DNA from 2 places in the Shewanella sp. Iso12 genome. Region 2 is predicted to be linked to the other one. Evidence: riboswitches for the same ligand, from Rfam matches in the RefSeq annotation. Region 2 holds a riboswitch; the other holds the start of a gene.
What was found. A riboswitch is a leader RNA that binds a small molecule or an ion and turns the genes downstream of it on or off. The one in region 2 is predicted to bind thiamine pyrophosphate.
Positions count from the first base shown of each region.

Region 1: linked by a shared signal. The riboswitch ahead of thiC (phosphomethylpyrimidine synthase ThiC) and the one ahead of HCX89_RS06015 (TonB-dependent receptor) in region 2 are both predicted to bind thiamine pyrophosphate.

Region 1 covers NZ_JAAUHW010000006.1:149,241-155,634, forward strand. The annotation lists gene HCX89_RS12610 (hypothetical protein) at 593-1,504, shown strand; TPP riboswitch at 1,669-1,768, shown strand; gene thiC (phosphomethylpyrimidine synthase ThiC) at 1,997-4,111, shown strand; gene HCX89_RS12620 (bifunctional hydroxymethylpyrimidine kinase/phosphomethylpyrimidine kinase) at 4,113-6,394, shown strand, end outside.
Region 2 covers NZ_JAAUHW010000002.1:450,889-457,282, reverse strand. The annotation lists gene HCX89_RS06020 (hypothetical protein) at 1-77, opposite strand, end outside; gene HCX89_RS06015 (TonB-dependent receptor) at 141-2,297, opposite strand; TPP riboswitch at 2,353-2,462, opposite strand; gene HCX89_RS06010 (YcfL family protein) at 2,610-2,999, opposite strand; gene HCX89_RS06005 (PaaI family thioesterase) at 3,017-3,469, opposite strand; gene HCX89_RS06000 (PaaI family thioesterase) at 3,466-3,966, opposite strand; gene hinT (purine nucleoside phosphoramidase) at 3,963-4,319, opposite strand; gene HCX89_RS05990 (M61 family metallopeptidase) at 4,560-6,314, shown strand.

The DNA.
Region 1 (6,394 bases), on a different contig from region 2:
GGTTCGACCTCATTGAAAGTGAGTCTAACAGCGCTATGGCACTCTGGCCAGATAAAAGTGTACAGCTGTTCGCTGAGATTGATTTGTTCTTTAAACCGTATCGTCTGCATTTTTTGCAAACGTCTAATGCTGCACCTTAACAACTCGTTGCCCGGCTTCCAAGTCGCTTTTTACAGTTAATTTGTTCAGAGGATCCCGTCAGCCTTATTTGACAAAGGTTTTACCTGTTTTGTTTGAAGCCGTCGATTTGAGTTTGTAGCGTAAATTGCTTTTCAAACAAGGGAATGAACTTTTTACCGAGGGTTTTCTCTAACACTGAGTTTACATTTGGTGAAAGATAAATCAGCGGCTTATGCCTCCACATTCAGATAAATTGATTGCCAGCCGAGACGAAAGCCCGGCGACAATGGCAAGCTTGAGCTTCAGCATTCCGGGTAGGGATGCTGCCTTTGAGCTTGATCTGGATGAAATCCTTAACACAGGTTCCTGCCAACCAAGCCATTTTCAAATACATTCGATTGACCCTTTCTTTGACCAATCGCTTTTTAGTCAACAGCTTGGGGTTCAACCCCAATGCCTGGCGCAAGTTGGCATGACTAAAAAAGCAGAGCAGGGGGATGCTGAGGCAAAGGGCAACGCCTTCAGTAGTTGGACCGTGGCGGGAGCCGCGCACTTAGTGCTATTGCTGGGGTTATCCTGGTTTTGGCAGCAAGCCGAATGGCGAAGAGTGGTGACAGAGCCTGCCAAACCCAAGGCGTTGCAATCCTATCTTTATTTCAGTCAGCCCAGCCCCAAACCGTTAACGTCAGTGCCGGAAGCCTTGGCCGAAGAAGCAATAATCCAGTCCAAGGAAGCGATAGAGGTTAAAAAAGCTGACTCGAGCAAGCGTTCTGAGCCACAAAAAACCGAGCAACAAAACACTGAGCCACAAGAGCAGGCTGCCGAAGAGCCGCTGCAAGAGACTGAACAAGTGGCTGTTCAAGACCAGAAAGAGCAAAGCATCCCCAAGACTCGGGCTCAAAGCGTTAAGTCTATTGATAGAGTCATTGAAAAAACAAAAAATGCAGCCGTATCTGCGCCAGAGCGAACAAATGACTTTAAACCGCAGCCGGCAGAGCAAGCTCAGCTTGACTTCAGTTCAAGCGCATTAAAGTCTGCCCGAAAAGTATTGCAACACTCGCAACAGCAGGCGCTGCAGCAGTTATCACAACAATATGCGGATAAGGCCACGGGACGCAAGAGCCTCAGTGAAATGGATGGGGAGATGGAGGAGCTTTGGGTCAATGACGCCGATGATTTCAATAAAGTGGCCAGTCTTGATCTGCCGCTTGACCCCAACCGTATCGTCAAAGATGGTGATACCTGCTATCGGGTCGTCAAGGTGCCGACTCCGCTCAATCCCTACGCCGAAAATTTGGGGTTTCCATTTAAGTGCGGTCAGACAGAGATGGAAAAAGCACTCAAGGAGGCGGTGGTCAGCCGTCTAAAGCGGCTTGGTAAGTGAGTTTTGTAATCAATTTATTTGATTGGAAATAGATTGGTTTCCAGATTTTTGTAAATATTTTCATTAACTTCAAATAATTAACTTATGATTTTAATGGATTAGATTCTGCGGCGCGTTTTGCTGTCGGGCTTGTTTCCCGCTTCCGCTTGTGCTTATACTCGGCAGTAATCTTGTCGGAGTGCCCTCTGGGCTGAGACCGTTTATTCGGGATCCGTTGAACCTGATCAGGCTAGCACCTGCGAAGGAAACAAGCATTCAGCTGCAGCATTACCGCAGCCACTGCGAGCAAAAATCTATGCCAAAGGCTTTAAAGAGCCGAGGCGATATCTGGCTTCTCCAGCTGACATTGAACTGACCTGAAACCACGAGGTCAGTCTGCCAACACCGCCGGAGGAGGACTCCAAATCAAGGAGTTTAATCAGTCAGCTCGCGCCGCTTATTATTCAACTCTCCTGACAAGCAATTTCATTTTCCAAAAGAGTGAGCTTGCTTATGTCAAATCGTCAATCCAATCGTCGTCAAACCCGTGAGGCCGCCCAGGCTTTTATCGATAACCTTAAACCCTTGTTGCATCCCAATTCACAGAAGCTGTTTGTTCAGGGTTCCCGGGCAGATATTCAGGTTGCCATGCGCCAAATCAGGCAGACAGACACCCGAATACCAACCCAAGATGGCAGTGAGCAATTTGAACCCAATCCCGCTGTACGTGTTTATGATTGTGCCGGCCCTTACTCAGATCCCAACGCAGCTATCAATGTGCGCCAGGGCCTGGATAAACTGCGCCAGGGCTGGATTTTAGAGCGTGATGATACGCAAGAGCTGACTTCTGTCAGCTCCAGTTTTACCCAGCAGCGGCTGGCGGATGAAGGGCTGGATCATTTGAGATTCGACGCTTTGCCCAAACCGCGCCGGGCCAAGCCGGGTAAGCGGGTGACCCAATTGCATTACGCCCGCGCCGGCATTATCACTCCTGAAATGGAATATATCGCCATTCGTGAAAATATGGCCCGGGCCAACGAAGCGCTTGCCAAAGATCCGCAGCTGGCCCGCAAGGCCAAAGGAGAAGCCTTTGGCGCTATAGTTGCCACGCCGATAACCCCTGAGTTTGTCCGCAGCGAAGTGGCCCGTGGCCGCGCCATCATTCCCGCCAACATCAACCATCCGGAAGCCGAGCCTATGATTATCGGCCGTAACTTTTTGGTGAAGGTTAACGCCAATATCGGTAATTCGGCGGTGACCTCTTCCATCGAGGAAGAGGTGGAAAAACTGGTGTGGGCCACCCGTTGGGGCGCCGATACAGTGATGGATCTGTCCACCGGCCGTTATATCCACGAAACCCGCGAATGGATAGTGCGTAACTCGCCTGTGCCCATAGGTACCGTGCCCATCTATCAGGCGCTGGAAAAGGTCAACGGCATTGCCGAAGATCTCAGTTGGGAAGTGTTTCGCGACACCCTGATAGAGCAGGCCGAACAAGGGGTGGATTACTTCACCATTCATGCCGGGGTCTTGCTGCGCTATGTGCCCATGACGGCCAATCGGGTGACCGGCATGGTATCCCGCGGCGGCTCCATTATGGCCAAGTGGTGCCTGAGCCATCATAAGGAAAACTTCCTCTACAGCCATTTCCGCGACATCTGTGAGCTTTGCGCCGCCTATGATGTTTCTCTGTCGCTCGGTGACGGCATGCGCCCCGGCTCGATCGCCGATGCCAACGACGAGGCTCAGTTTGCCGAGCTGGAAACCTTGGGTGAGCTGGTGAAAATCGCCTGGGAGTACGATGTGCAGACCATAATCGAAGGGCCGGGCCATATTCCTATGCAGCTGATCAAGGAAAATATGGACAAGCAGCTTGAGTACTGTGATGAGGCGCCTTTCTACACCTTGGGGCCCCAGACCACGGATATTGCGCCCGGTTATGATCATTTCACCTCTGGCATAGGCGCGGCGATGATTGCCTGGTACGGCTGTGCCATGCTCTGTTATGTGACCCCCAAGGAGCATCTGGGCTTGCCCAATAAGGAAGACGTTAAACAAGGGCTTATTGCATACAAAATTGCGGCGCATGCCGCCGATGTTGCCAAGGGACACCCAGGTGCCCAGCTGCGCGACAATGCGTTGTCAAAGGCCAGATTCGAGTTTCGCTGGGAAGATCAATATAACCTGGGGTTGGATCCCGATACCGCCCGGGCGTTCCACGATGAATCCCTGCCTCAGGAGTCTGCCAAGGTGGCGCATTTTTGCTCCATGTGCGGCCCCAAGTTCTGCTCGATGAAAATCACCCAGGATGTACGCGACTATGCAGCGTCTTTGGCTGCATCCTTGTCTGCATCTCAGCTAGCTTCGGGGGATTCGTCAGGGCCAGACGCGGCAGAGCGCCAAACCGAGCCAGTGCAGGCTGAAGAACTGACGGTACAGCCGCTGGAAGTACTGGATGCCGAGGCGGGGATGGCGCGGATGTCGGCGCAGTTCAAGGCCGCTGGCAGCGCCCTGTATCATCCGGCTACAGCAGGCGAAAAGCCCTTGTCCAATCCAAAACCCGAGTCCAATCCCAAGTCCTATCCCAATCCCGAGCCAGAGGCTACACGCTATGAAGAGGAAGCCTGAAATGGCGGCTGATAAAAGGCCGATAGTCTGGAGCATAGCCGGCTCAGACAGTGGCGGCGGCGCCGGTATCCAGGCCGATCTTGCCACCTTGAGTAATCTTGGCTGCCATGGCTGCTCTGTTATCACCACTTTGACCGCCCAGAGCAGTGTGGCAGTGACGCTAACCGAGGCGGTGAGCGAGGAGATGTTGCTGGCGCAGCTCAATGCTCTGCTCGGTGACTTGCCGCCCAAGGCGATAAAAATTGGCTTGCTTGCCAATCAAGCGCAGCTGCAGCTGCTTTGTGACTGGTTGGCTCGGCACCTGCCTGATGTTCCTTTGGTGGTCGACCCCGTCATGGTGGCCAGTTGCGGCGATGCACTCTCAAAGAGCACTGCAACGGACACGGCGCGGCTGGATTACCGGCCGCTGGCGGCGCTCGCCACTGTGCTGACCCCCAATATTCACGAGCTGGCATTGCTGAGTCGCAGCGATATTCATGACTTTCCTTCCTGGCAAGATGCGGCAACTTGCCTGGCAAACGAACTGCCTTGCCATCTCTTGGCCAAGGGCGGGGATTTCGAGGCGGGGATCGCGCGCGGCTTGGCAGAAGACTTGCTGCTTGTTAAAGACTTGCCTCACAGCTCCGGGTTGCATCAACGGCAGGGGTTTGTGTTGGCGAGCCCAAGGCAAGCATCCAGCAACAACCATGGCAGCGGCTGCACGTTATCCAGTGCCATAGCGGCATTTTTGGCCCACGACTGGATCTTGCCCGATGCCCTAATTCTGGCCAAGGCCTATATCAATGGCGCTTTGGCGCAGAGTTATCGGGTAGGCAGTGGTCCCGGCCCCTTAGGTCGCCCCGGGGCTTGTCTGGCCGCCGAGCTTATGCCTGTCATTTGGCCGCTGGAGGATTATCCCTGGGCCAACCCAGCCCAGGTGCTCGGCGCCCCTTGGCTTGCAGCGCCAACCTCTGCTGATGCTGTTAGTGTTAAAGGCGTTAGTGCTGAAGGCTTTAAAACACTGCCCCATAATCTGGGTATCTATCCGGTCGTGGCCGATGTCGAATTGCTGGAAGCCTTACTCAAGGCAGGTTGCCGCACCATTCAATTGCGGCTCAAGGAGGAAGTGCTGCCCGGCTCGAGCGCCGAGCGGGCGATCATTCGCGCCATCGCGCTCGGGCGCCAATATCAGGCGCGGGTCTTTATCAATGATCACTGGCAACTGGCCATTGTCCACGGCGCCTTTGGTGTGCATTTGGGCCAGGAGGATCTCAGCCAGGCATCCCTTGAGGCCATCCAAGGGGCGGGTATGGCGCTGGGGTTATCCAGTCATGGTTATTTCGAGGCGCTGCTTGCATTGCGCCACAGGCCCAGTTATCTGGCCCTCGGGCATATCTTTGCCACCAAGACCAAAGTGATGCCGTCTCTGCCCCAGGGACTGACGCGCCTTGGCGCCTATAGCGAAACTTTCGGCTCCTTGCTGCCGACGGTCGCCATTGGCGGCATTGACGAGCATAACCTCGATGCCGTCAAGCATACCGGTGTGGCCAATGTCGCCGTGGTGCGGGCCATTACCGAGGCCGCCGAACCGGTAACGGCTTTCAGGCACCTGACACAAAGCTGGTTAGGGCGAGCAGCCACGATTGCAAGCGGGATTAGCTATGCCCAACAAAATGCCGGGCTTCAGGAAGGTGCAGCTGAGCGGGATGGTACTGGAGTTCTGGGCCGTGCTGGGGTTGAGGACTGTACCGGGCTGAGCGATCGCGACTTTATCCGTTACGGTAGCCAGTTGCTGCTGCCCAGAGTCTCAGAAGCGGGGCAGCTCGCCTTACAGGTAAAGACGGTCGCCATAGTGGGGCTCGGAGGTCTTGGTCATCATCTGGCGCGCTCTTTGGCCGCCGCCGGAGTAGGGCGTCTCATTCTAATCGATCCCGATATTGTCGAGTTGGGTAATCTGCCGAGGCAACTGCTCTACAACGAGCAGGATATCGGCCGTTTGAAGGTCGACGTGGCCAAGGAAAAGCTGGGGCGCGATTATCCAAACTGCCTGATTGAGATTGAGCCCAAGCTATTTGGCCCCAAGAGCGCGGAGCTTATTAGTGAGGCGTCACTGGTATTGGATGCCAGCGACAATTTTTTTTGCCGTCATAACCTTAACCAAGCCTGTGTGAAGTTGGGCAAAGAGCTGATTGCGGCGGCGATCAGCGCCGATTCCGGCCTATTGTGTCATACCGCCCCTTGGCTTAACCCAGAGGCGGGCTGTTATGAATGCCTGTTCCCGCGAGACAGCACTGGCTCGGGGCG
Region 2 (6,394 bases):
CGCTTGATAAACCATTGAATAGGCTCCAGATACTCATCGTGGAGCGGATACATGCTGATTTCGGCAGTTAACTTCATTTTACATCTCCTGTAATGAACCGGGGCGCTGCAACACGCCCCGGCCGACAACGGCTTATGCCATCAGATAAATTTGACCTTGAAGGTCACACCAACCTGGCGTGGGTCTCCGTAGCGGATATATTGCTTCTCGGCCCAGTCCTGATCCGGCTCATTGCCGAAGTAGAAACCGCGCACGCCGTATTTTTCATCGAACAGGTTGCGGCCCCAGAGGTAAACCGACCACTTGTCGGCCTCATAGCCCAGCTTGGCGTTGACCACTTGATAGTCTTCAGATCGGGAGTCATTGCTGTCTGAGTAGTAGAACGCACTCTTGCCACTGCTGTTGAGGTTGGTAAACCAGCCCATGTCATTGCGCCAGGTCATGCCGAGACTATAGGTCCATCTCGGCGAGTGGGCCAGTTCCCGGCCGCTGAGATCCACAGGGTTGCCATATTTATCCTGATACAGGTAATCACCGTATTCTGTCTGCAGATATCCAAGGCTGGTGTAGAACTGCAGTGAATCTGTGGGATACCAGTTGGCTTCCAGCTCGGCGCCATAGTTATTGGAGCTGCCGGCGTTTTCGGTGAACAGAATAAAGCGCTGGGGATCGACAGGATCCTGCAGCGAGGCCGCTACCTGCTGATCTTCCCTGTCCATAAAGAACAGTGCCAGACGAGTATCCAACAAGCCATCGGCCCAGCTGGATTTCAGCCCCAGTTCATAGTTATAGAGGATTTCGGTATCGAACTCTTTCTTGTCGGCCAGCTCCTGGGGCAGCGTCATATTGAAACCACCGGCCTTGTAGCCCCTGGCTATCCGAACATAGGCTTCATGATGTTCAGCCAGCGCCTTGGACAGGGCGATATGGCCGCCCCACATGTTTTCCGATGGGCTAAAGGCATCACCATTGCTGTCGCTGTAGTCACTCTCACGTCGCTCGATCCGAGCACCGATAGACAGGCTGTAGCCCGCCCCCAGATCTGAGTCCAACTGGGTAAACACCGCATAGTTACTGGCGCTGTAGCGGGAAGTCAGCACTTCATCCGGCCCGCCGTTGTATTCAGAGTAGAGATCATTGTCCTCATCGAGATCCATAAAATAGAGCCCGGCCAGCCAGTCTGTGCTGCCGCCGAAAATCCGCCCGGCCTCGTTGGAGCTGAATCTGAACTCCTGTGATAGAGTGCGCCGCTCACCGCGTTTATCCCAGGTGTAATCGTACTCACAGGGTGCGCCGCCGCACTCTTTCCCGGCCCAGTAATCCGGGTTGGCCCAGTCACCGTCGTAACCGTGGTGATGATCTGTTGCGGCATAGCTTGACAGGGACACCAGCTCAAAAGCCTCGAAGCCGGTATAACTCAGCTTGAGACTGGATCCCGTGGTGCGCTGCTTGTCGACGCCCGGCGCATCGGTAATGGTATCGAAGCCGTTATTGTCCAGGGTCCAGGCATCATAACCATTGTCAAAATCGGCGTGCAGTAGAGTGAAGTCCGCCTGCAACTTGTCGGTGGCGTACCAGCGCAGCTTGATACGACCGCTGAATTCATCGCGCTCATTGGTATCGTCACGGCCCAGATACAGGTTGTCGCGATAACCGTTCTGCTTGTGTTGCTGCAGCGCCACACGATAGAGCAACTTGCCGGAATCAGTCACTGGGCCGGAGCTGAAGCCGCTGAAGGTTTGCAGATTATCATTACCGAGCGAGACTTCGGCGCCGTGCTCGAACACGTCTGTGGGATCATTGCTCTTGAGATAGATAAGACCGGCCAGGGCATTGGCGCCATAGCGGGTGCCCTGTGGGCCGCGCAGCACTTCAAACTGCTGCAGGTCGTACAGGCTGGAAACGCTGCCCAGCCCGGAGAGATCGATATCATCGATAATAAAGCCCACAGAGGAGTTGGGGGCTCCCTGGTATTGCTCCTGCTCACCTACGCCGCGGATCTGGAAGTATCTTGGCCGGGAGCTGGCACCTGACCAGTTGAAATTGGCCACGTTACCCAGCATGTCTTCGAAATGCTCGGCGCCTTGATCTTCAATGCGCTGCTCATCGATAACAGTCACACTGGAGGGCATCTTCTCCAGCGTCAGGCCACGAAAGTCGCCGCTGACGACTATTACTTCCATGGCTTGTTGCTCATCTTGCTTTTCAACGCCGGGATTATCGGCGGCATGAACGGGTGCCCACAGCAGCATCTGAATGGTGCTGGCAAGCAGAGTAGGTACGGTAAACTTGGACATAGGACCTCAAATATTCACAGTTTGAGATCCGGCAATAAGAAAGCGAGTTGAAAGTGCACGAATTGTGGCCCATTCCTACGCCGGTACTAGCCGGATCAGGTTCTAAGGGTTCGTCATACGACATCTCAGTCAACCGCAATGCGGTAAACACCCCTTGGCGCGGGCCAGTATACACGAGTTACCAACAAAAGTGAGCCAGGTTGCCAAATTGTACCCGAGGGCATAAAAAAACCGCCCACCCCAATACTCCCGAGTGTTGAGCATTCAACGGGAATAATGGCTCGGGCGGCAGTGGTGCCGAGGTTTCAACTTTTAGTTTGAAAAGGCCTCGCGCACATAGATCTCAAAACGGCTGGCGGTCGGATTCGGCGCCACGGCGCTCACCTGCAACTGCTGTTTACCATGCAGCTTAACCGACTTCCAGGACACACCTTCATCATCCAGGGTATAGCCGCTGGCATCATACCAGGTGAACTTGTACTGAATGCGCATATCGGTAGCGACCTTGCTGCTGATGGTGGCTGTGCCTCTGAGCAAGCCGCCCTCGCCTCTGGCCATAAGATCACCCACACTCACAGAGCGGGCAAAGCTGCTGTTGTCTGCGCGGCTTTCACCGGTCGAGCTGGCATACACCCCGGCCGTATGGTTGGCGCAGCCTGCCAGAGCCAGCACGGTTGCTGCTATTACCAAGACTTTTTTCATCTGCCAATCCCTTATTCTCAATCAATCAAAAAGTGCGCCCTGGCCGTTGCAATCAACTGTTTGCGGTTGGTTTGCCAGCAGTCGATATTGACATTGGCCACTCGCCGCCCCTGACGGGTTATTCGGCACTCGGCGAAGCTGTCCTTATGATAACCGGCGCGTAAGTAGTCGATGGAAAAATCAACCACCTTGGGCACCTTACTGGTTTGCATAAACACCATAAGCTGGATGATGGCCGACATCTCCATAAACCCGGCTATCACGCCACCGTGAATGGCCGGCAGTACCGGGTTACCTATGTTGTCATCTTTGGCCGGCAGACGAAACACCAGTTCATCGCCAAACCTGTCCACCTGCATGCCGATAAAGCGAGCATAGGGAACATGCTCAAGCAAGTGACTGAAATCATTGGTTTCTGTCACTTTAGCAACTATGCTTTTTACATCCATGGATGCCTTGGGATCTGTCATTTCGTCTCCTCACCCATCAGTGCCTTGCGGAAAGTATCCCCTATCATTTCAGGGCTTATCCGCATAAAGGAGCCAACCGCATGGGCGATGGGGTCGTCTATGCTGTCCTGATAGGCGATGGCCCGGGTGAACGCGACGCTGGATGACAACTTATAACACTCGGCAAAACCATACACCGGCTTGTGGGGCTCGGCAGGCTTCATATAGTCGACCCGCAGATCCAGAGTTGGCGAGATCTCCAGCGAACCATATTTGTCCTTGATGGCACAAACCACGGCGCAACCACTGGCAGTATCCATCAATGTGGTGATAACCCCACCATGAATAACCCCGGTTTCAGGGTAACCCACCAGCTCGGTGCTGTAAGGCAATTCTATCAGTACATGGTGCTCACTGGCCTCATGCACCTTGAGCCCGAGACGGCGGCACTGGGCCAACTGGTTGACGAAACGGGTAGCCAGAGTCGTCAGCGGGAAAAACTCCGGATTCACTTTCATGACGCTGAACTCACCATAGGCCCCAAGGCTTTACCGCCAAGCAGATGCATGTGGATATGGAACACTTCCTGGCCGCCATGTTCATTACAGTTAATGATTAAACGATAACCGTCCTCGGCGATCCCGGCCTCGGCGGCCAGCTTGGCAGCCACAGTCACCATACGGCCTATGGCCTGCTCATCCGAAGCCTTGGCGTCATTGACTGTGGGGATCAGATGATTGGGCACTATCAGTACATGGGTGGGCGCCTTGGGATTGATATCCCGAAAGGCGGTTACCAGTTCGTCCTGATACAGAATGTCCGTGGGAATTTCACGGCGGATAATTTTGCTGAATATGGTTTCTTCGGCCATTTTGCCACTCTCCGGTGTGTCGGTTCAGGCTCGGCCCAAGGGCCAAACCTCTGTGTTCTTGGCAGTATAATACCATTCGGCCCGGAGATGTAATTGGCCACGGCGATTTGAACCTCAAGCCATTTAAAACTCGGCAGCAATTGCCGCAGCCTGGCTTTTTTGGCAGCATTGTCGCCATGCTCAGCCGGATAGCACTCAATTTGGCTCCCGGCACTCGCCAACGATTCATACGGATATCAGATGATCAGTTATCAGATTTGCCCCATAGATCCCCACGCTCACCTGTTCGAGGTCAAAATCACCATTCAGGCACCGGCTCCGAAACAGGAACTTTGGTTGCCATCCTGGATCCCGGGCAGCTACATGGTTCGCGATTTTTGTCGCAATATCATAGATATTAAAGCCTTTGATGAGCTGGAGCGTCCGCTCAGCATTACTCAGCTTGACAAGCAGCGCTGGCTGATAGATTCCAATGCCGAATCGCTGCAACTGCGCTACTCGGTTTATGCCTGGGATATGTCGGTGCGCAGCGCCCACCTGGATCAGACCCACGGCTTTTTCAACGGCAGCAGCGTCTTTTTGGCGGTGGCCGGCAAAGAGCTTGAGCCGCTGGAGCTGGAAATTCTGCCTCCGGAGGAGGAGGCCAACTGGCAGCTGGCAACAACCCTGAGTCGAATCGAGGGTGAAGAGTGGCAGTTCGGCCGTTTCAGCGCCGCCAACTATGATGAGCTTATCGACCATCCGGTGGAGATGGGCACCTTTACCCACGGCAGCTTTGAGGCCTGTGGCGTGCGCCATGATGTGATACTGACCGGGCGTCACCGCTGCCACATGCCCAGACTGCTTGACGATCTCAAGGCTATTTGCGAGAGCCAGATCCGCCTCTTCGGTGAAGCGCCGTTTGAGCGCTATCTGTTTATGACCCAGGTATTGGGCAATGGCTTTGGAGGACTGGAACACAGAGCCTCCACCGCCCTGCACTGCTCCCGTAAGGATCTGCCGCTGAGTATGGAGATGCCGGTCAACAAGGATTACCGCACTTATCTGTCGCTCTGCAGTCACGAATACTTCCACAGCTGGAACGTCAAACGCATTAAGCCTGCCAGCTTTATTCCCTATGCGCTGGAGGCCGAGAGCTACACCCGTCAACTGTGGGCTTATGAAGGTATCACTTCCTACTATGATGACCTGATGACACTCAGAGCCAACAGGGTTTCCAATGAGCAATATCTGGAGATGCTATCCCAGACCATGACCCGGGTGTATCGCATGCCGGGCAGGCAGTTGCAGAGCCTGACAGATTCGAGCTTCAATGCCTGGACCAAGTTCTACAAACAGGATGAAAACGCCGCCAACGCCATCGTCAGCTATTACACCAAGGGAGCTTTGTTTGCCCTGTATCTGGACTTGACTCTGAGACTGGAAACCCAGGGAGAATACACACTGGATAACCTGATGCAGAAGCTGTGGCAGGCCTTTGGCAGTCAGGGTATAGGCACTGAAGATGACTCCCATCGCCGCCTCTACGAGGAGCTGCTTGGCCGGGATGCCAGCGCAGAATTTGCCTTTCTGGATAATACCCAAGAGTTGCCACTGGCGCCCCTGCTGGCGCAATTCGGAATCGAGATGCAACTTCGCAGTGCCCAAGGCGCTCAGGATCAGGGCGGCGGGGATGTTGAGGGGCAAAAAATCGGCTTCGGAGCCCGCTACAAGGCTGAAGTCCTGGGGTTAAGGATTGTGAGTGTGACCAATGGCAGCGCGGCTCACAGCGCCGGGCTCGCGGCTCAGGATCTGCTGATTGCCGCCAATGGTCTGCAGGTCGGCGCTCAATTTGAAAATGAACTGCAACAATATGAGCCCGGCGATAGTCTGGAGCTGCACTTCTTCCGCCGTGATGAACTGATGACAGGCCAACTGCCTATCAACCCGGCGGCAATAGATACTGTGTCACTCAAGCTCACCGATCCAGCCAAAGCCAAGGCCTGGCTGGGTTAAGGAAGGTGCGAACAAGTCCCATGCGTGCTCTGCGTAGGCTTACAGGCCTGGATGCAAGGCGTGGTTCGCAGCAAATGGCC